Regions from separate parts of the Priestia sp. FSL R5-0597 genome, predicted to be linked through region 3. Evidence: riboswitches for the same ligand, from Rfam matches in the RefSeq annotation. Region 3 holds a riboswitch; each other region holds the start of a gene.

Region 1 (2,202 bases), 230 kb from region 3:
AAAATCAGCACGGCAAATGACATAATGCCGAGACCGCCTATTTGAATTAACAGCATAATAATCGTTTGACCGATGACGGTAAAACGCGTACCTGTATCTACGACGGCTAAGCCGGTCACTGTCATAGCGGAAGTAGATGTAAAAAGGGCGTCTACCCACCGGATTGGCTCAGTAGTAGAAAAAGGCATCATCAATAGAAGAGCACCAATAATAATTCCTCCGCCAAAAATGGAGACAAGCAGCTGCGGAGGAGTGAGTTTAATGATTTGTTTTTTCATGAGTTAAACTCCTTCTTCTTCAAAACGGTTCAAATCGCGATTATGTCCGATAACAATCAGCATATCTCCTTGTTCAATTATTTCATGCGCGGTAGGCGAAATCACCATTTCCCCGTCTTTTCGCTGAAAGCCGATAATATTGCAGCCGTACTTGGCACGAATGTTCAAATCAAACAGCGTTTTATTATGAAGCTTTTTAGAAGCGACAATTTCGACAATACTATAATCCTTTGACAGTTCAATGTAATCAATGATCTTTTCTGACACCACGTGATGAGCAATCCGCTTCGCAATATCGCGCTCAGGATGAATGACTTTGTCCGCTCCTATTTTCTCCAGCACTTTTTGATGATACATATTCACCGCTTTTACCCATACTTGCTTAACGCCCATATCTTTTAAAAGCATCGTTGCAAGCACGCTTGCTTCAATATCGTCTCCAAACGAAATAAGAGCATGATCAACGTTACGAATGCCTAGCCCTTTTAAGCTAGCTTCATCAATTGCGTTCGCTTGCACGACATATGTAGCTGAGTTGCTATATTTCTTTACTACCTCCTGATTGCGGTCAATAGCGAGCACATCCACATCCAAATTAGCAAACTCTTCAACCAAACTGCCTCCAAAACGACCTAATCCCAATACAGCAAACTGTTTTTTCATAATGTATTTATTCCTTTCTTCAACTGCTGTGTGTTCTCTTAGCTTATACTTTTTCTAAAAAATTACATGTTTTTCTTAAAAAAAGCGCAAAAAAACACAGGAAGGCTCCTGTGTTTTTTCACACTCTTCCCCCTCAAAACGCTTGCGAAGTTAGCTGTCGGGTTCGGGTTTTAAGAGTAACCCTACCTTTTTAAGGATTCACCCCGGAGCACAATATGTGCGTAAATAATGGGTCCTCCGCTCCGTAATGGATTAAGCGATTTTTATTCAAATGTCTATGATCTATTTTTTAGAATAATCGATTCGATTCATGATACGTTTCACTTCACGAAAGCTATCTTACTCCTGTGGATTTTGTCTGTCAAGATATTTTTAGGGAAGACATCACTTGCGCTGCAAACTGCAAAAATCATATAAATCTAAACCGACAATCAGTTTGTGAAATTGATCAAACAAATTAATAACGGCCAAAAGCTCTAATAGCTGCGTATCACTGTAAAATTTCTTTAATTGATCCATATCAGCATCCGTCAAATCCCTTGGACGCACTCGGTATACATCTATAAATCGAAACAGCAGTCGATCTTTTTCTTCCAGCTCTTTTTCTCTTAACACTTTTTGATTAAGCGTCTTATCGCCTACATATGACATGCTCATACACGTCTCACAGCCGTTAACACCTGCTAGATAAAGCCTGATTTTTTCCTTAGTCTCTCTTTTTACTATATCACTGTTCCAAAGCTTGTCGTATAGCTCATCATACAACCTTTTTACATCTGGAATTAAATTCAGTGCTTTTTCAAAATTTGTTCCCTCTTCGTTTGTTAACAAAACTCTTGCCATTTTTTACTCACTCCTTTTTAATTATTATAGTAAGAAAAATGGAGATTTCAGATAACAAATAAAACATATTATCTGCTGTTACTAATCAAATGAAACATTAATATGAAAGAAGGTTTTCAATTGAAAATTGATGAAATTGATTTATCGATTTTGCAGGCACTGCAGCAAAACAGCCGTCTTTCCTTAAGAGAGCTAGGAAAACAAATTAACCTGTCTCCTCCTTCAGTGGCAGAGCGAGTAAGACAGCTAGAGAGCTTTGGTATTATAAAAGGATATACAATCGATATTGATTATGAAAAGCTGCAGTTGCCCGTCTCGTGTTTTATTGAAGTAACCATGAAAAACGGAGAGCACGAGCGTTTTAAAAGATTTATTTCTCAGTATCCCTATGCTTTATTCTGTGAACGCATCGCCGGAC
Region 2 (2,202 bases), 880 kb from region 3:
ATTTTTTTACCTACGTATTCTGGTGTTCTTCCAACCATTAAACCTGATAAAAATACGGCGATAATGACGTACATCATGACATTCATAAATCCTGCTCCGACACCGCCAAATACGGTATTTAACATCATATTTCCAAGCGTTAACAACCCGGTAAGAGGCGTAAGAGTATCGTGCATGGTGTTGACTGCACCTGTTTCACTTGCTGTCGTCACGATGGCGTAAAGCGTCGACATGCCGACACCAAAACGGACTTCTTTCCCTTCCATATAACCGTTCGCTTCATTTAAATGAAAAGCATCAAGTCTTGGATTGCCGCCCCACTCTGTTACGAACGCTGTGCTTAAAATAACGATAAACAGCATACTCATCGCTACAAATAAGATGCGGCCTTGCTTACGCTGTCCGATCATTTTTCCGTATGTGAAAGGAAGTGCTGTTGGCAATAAAAGCATAAGGACGATTTGTAATACATTGCTCAACGCGTTAGGATTTTCAAATGGATGAGCTGAATTGACACCAAAAAATCCCCCTCCGTTGTTTCCTAGCTCTTTAATTGAAAGAAAAGAAGCAACTGGTCCCCTTGCTATTTGCTGTGTTGCCCCTTCTATTGTATGGGCAGTAACCGTTCCGCTTAACGTTTGAGGGACACCTAAAAACATAAATAAAATGCCTGTTATAAAAGCGATAGGAAGTAAAATACGCGTAATTGACTTTACAAAATCAACAAAAAAGTTTCCCATTTCTTTCCCTGCTAGCCCACGAATAAAAGCGATTGCTACTGCAAGTGCCGTTGCTGGTGCAGCAAACATCATAAATACAATGGCGGCCATCTGCGAGAAATAGGACAAACCTGATTCGCCGCTGTAGTGCTGCAAGTTCGTATTTGTCATAAAACTAATGGCCGTGTTAAAAGCAAGTGCCGGATCCATTCCTTTGATGTGGCTTGGGTTAAGCGGCAGTACCCCTTGAAACCGGAAGATAAGGTACACCACAAAAATCATAAACGTATTCGCCAAAACAAGAGCAAATGCATATTGCTTCCACGTCTGATTAAGCCCTTTAATTCCTGCTGCTTTAAACATCACCGTTTCTATCTTTCCTATCAAGCTAGTGTTTTTATCGTTTGAAAACACATTCGCTATATAAATACCTACGGGCTTTGCAATAAGCGCTACAAAAACAAGCAGCAGCGCAACTGATAGTAGAAAAATCCCCACTTTTTATTCCTCCGCTTATTAAAATTGTTCTGGATTTAACAGTACATACACTAAATAAATTAAAACGAGAACTGAAATACCTAACAAAATGAACGACACGTTCACTTCTCCTCTCTTTCATCTACTACATGAGACGACCAGCAAATAATTCCGTACATAGCAGCTGTTAATATGACAAGCGTTCCAAGCATGATCATATCCAAGTTGCTCCCTCCTAACTGTTTCCTAACAAAAATGATAGCTTCTAAGTTTAGTGACGGTTTCTTTTCATAAAGCATCACGTCCAAAAAAGCTAACCGTGAGACGTGATGCTATTTTTTTCCATTAAAAAACCGCAGAAGAGAGTTCTCTTCCGCGGTTTAATGCACGACAAATAAGCCGTGATTGACACGAATTTTTTACTCCCAAAACGCTTACGGAGTTAGCTGTCGGATTCGGGTTATGGAAGTAACCCTACTCAGTTAAGAGATTCACCCCTAGTACATACGTACAAAATATTGGGTCCCCCGCTCATAATTGATTAAGCGTATCTTTGTTATTTAATTTTTAGACTTAATAATAGTTTTTACTGCTGCGTTTAAAACTTTGATTAGCTAACGTAGACAAATAGCGGTTTGCTAGATCAAAAGATTGCTGATCGCACATGGCCCGATATTCAATCATTTGAATCATTTGCTTAGATAAATGCATCCTGACGCTCCTTTCACCTATATTTTGAAAGGAGCGTACTATCCGCTGTTATAGAAAACGACCACGATTACACCATCCTCTCTCTTAACGCTTACGAAGTTAGCTGACGGGTTCGGGTCAAGAAAGTAACCCTACTCAATTAAGAGATTCACCCCTGATAATTGGGTCCTCCGCTCTTTCCTTCTCTTTCAGAAAAGACTCAGCGTTTCACAGTGGAACGTTTCATGAGAGTAATCTTACTCCTGTTAAAATTTACTGTCAACAACATTTTTTGAAATTTTAAAAGCTTTATTTT
Region 3 (2,202 bases):
AGCACCGTTAAGGTAATGAGGGCACCAATTAAGTTAATGGTTAGCTTTCCTTGCCAGCCGGCCGGCTTTTCTCTAAGCCATTTGACAATCATGCCTGTTTGAGAAAGCGTAAATGGAATGAACACTCCAACTGCATAAAGAGGAATTAATTGTTCCGTCGCTCCTTTAAAGGCGACAAGTAAGACAATAGAAGCAATTCCAAGAATCACAATTCCATTTGAATAGCCTAGTCGATCGCCGCGAATTTGAAACATTCTTGGCATGTATTTATCAGACGATAAGTTTACGGCAAGCAAAGGGAAAGCTGAAAAACCCGTATTCGCTGCTAGCACTAAAATCAGAGCTGTGGTGCCTTGAATAAAATAATAAAACCCATTTCGTCCAAATACACTCGATGCAATTTGTGATACAACCGTTTCATCTGCTTTTGGAGAAATGCCAAGCCAATAAGCTAAAAACGTGATGCCAGAAAATAAAACGGCTAAAATACCGCCCATCAGCATTAATGTATGAACAGCATTTTTTGCACCTGGATCTTTAAAGTTAGGCACTGCATTCGAAATAGCTTCTACACCAGTCAATGCCGAACAGCCTGATGAAAAAGCTTTTAATAATAAAAACAAACTAATACCTGGCACCACGGTACCGAGAGATGTATGAAGCTCAGGTGAAACTTGACCTGTCACTATTTTGAAGAAGCCCACCGCTATTAACAAAATAAGAGCAATCACAAATAAATAAACCGGATAAGCTAAGACAGAAGCGGATTCTGTTACACCTCGTAAATTTAAAACCGTAATAAAAATCACCAGCAAACACGCAATTACTACGTTATAGTGATGCAGCGTTGGAAAAGCCGAAGTTAAAGCATCGGTTCCTGCTGAAACACTCACGGCAACTGTTAAAATATAATCTACTAACAGTGATCCCCCAGCGATAAGTCCAGGATTTTCTCCTAAATTGGTTTTCGAAACAATATAAGCTCCTCCGCCTTGCGGATACGCATAAATAATTTGACGATATGAAAGAATTAAAGCCGTCAGCAGCACCAATACCCCAATCGCAATTGGAATCGAATACCAATAGGCAAGCACGCCCACTGTTGCAAGGACAATCAAAATCTGTTCTGTTCCATAAGCCACTGAAGATAAGGCATCTGATGATAAAATAGCCAGCGCTTTAAGCTTACTAAGCTTTTGATCGCCTAACTCTTTTGTTTTGAGCGGCTTTCCAATCAATAATCTCTTGAGAACTGAATAGTTCACGTAATTTCCCTCCGATGATTGCTTAGCTACTATTCACTGTTCGTTGCTAAGCTCCGTTACAAGTTCATGAATAAGTGATATTATCCCTAAAAAATACCTTTTTATGTTAAAAAAGCGCACAAAAAAAACACTAAGGGTTCTCAGCGTTTTTACACAGCTTAAACCTCCTCTCCAAAACGCTTATGGGGTTAGCTGTCGGATTCGGGCTATGAGAGTAGCCCTACCTTTTAAAAAAGGATTCACCCCAAGTGACAATGCACAAATTTGGGTCCCCCACTTCTGACGAATTAAGCGATAACAGGTCAATATAATTTTCGGTTAAAGGGTATGATTGATAACAAGTTTCTTTCATAACTATCCTTTGTTCTTAGATAATATACTCCCGTACAAATGGTTTGTAAAGCATTATTTTACGTAAACGATAAAATAGTGCTTAAGGCGCTTTTAAGGGGAAAACAAAAGGCCTTCTGCCTGCTTACAGAAGACCTGCTTTCTTTAACTTTTTGCTTTTAAAACGGCTGCTAGCTTGTTTTTCGTTTGAGGACCATAAATGCCATCTACATCATAAGGAAGATACACAAGCTGAAAACGTCTGACTGCATCTTTCGTTTGTACTCCATATATTCCGTCTACTGACCCTACTTTAAAATTAACCGCGTTTAATGCTCTTTGAATCTGTTTCACTGCTTCTCCAGAATCTCCTTGTTTTAAAATTCCATTGGGAAGTGGATATTGTTCAGAAGGTGGTGTTGGAGTAGGTGTTGGTGAAGTTCCTGAAGGAATAACAATTGTTTTTCCAACCTGTAGTGTTAAAGGATCAGAAAGCCCTGTATTCGCTTCTTGAAGCGCTTGTACTGTTATGCCGTACTTCTGTGCAATACTGTACAGCGTATCTCCTTGCTTAATTGTATACGTTTTTTCACCTGGTTCAGAAGGT

The links. A riboswitch is a leader RNA that binds a small molecule or an ion and turns the genes downstream of it on or off. The one in region 3 is predicted to bind cyclic di-AMP.
Region 1: it holds a riboswitch for cyclic di-AMP, as region 3 does, so the genes downstream of both, MKX72_RS19295 (potassium channel family protein) here and MKX72_RS20690 (APC family permease) in region 3, are expected to answer to the same signal.
Region 2: it holds a riboswitch for cyclic di-AMP, as region 3 does, so the genes downstream of both, kdpF (K(+)-transporting ATPase subunit F) here and MKX72_RS20690 (APC family permease) in region 3, are expected to answer to the same signal.

Annotation. Positions count from the first base shown of each region.
Region 1 covers NZ_JBBOUZ010000001.1:3,665,972-3,668,173, forward strand. The annotation lists gene MKX72_RS19290 (TrkH family potassium uptake protein) at 1-278, opposite strand, end outside; gene MKX72_RS19295 (potassium channel family protein) at 282-941, opposite strand; cyclic di-AMP (ydaO/yuaA leader) riboswitch at 1,066-1,210, opposite strand; gene MKX72_RS19300 (hypothetical protein) at 1,326-1,784, opposite strand; gene MKX72_RS19305 (Lrp/AsnC family transcriptional regulator) at 1,905-2,202, shown strand, end outside.
Region 2 covers NZ_JBBOUZ010000001.1:3,019,440-3,021,641, forward strand. The annotation lists gene kdpA (potassium-transporting ATPase subunit KdpA) at 1-1,211, opposite strand, end outside; gene kdpF (K(+)-transporting ATPase subunit F) at 1,236-1,322, opposite strand; cyclic di-AMP (ydaO/yuaA leader) riboswitch at 1,614-1,754, opposite strand; gene MKX72_RS15430 (hypothetical protein) at 1,770-1,907, opposite strand; cyclic di-AMP (ydaO/yuaA leader) riboswitch at 1,980-2,122, opposite strand.
Region 3 covers NZ_JBBOUZ010000001.1:3,899,455-3,901,656, forward strand. The annotation lists gene MKX72_RS20690 (APC family permease) at 1-1,265, opposite strand, end outside; cyclic di-AMP (ydaO/yuaA leader) riboswitch at 1,428-1,569, opposite strand; gene MKX72_RS20695 (N-acetylmuramoyl-L-alanine amidase) at 1,761-2,202, opposite strand, start outside.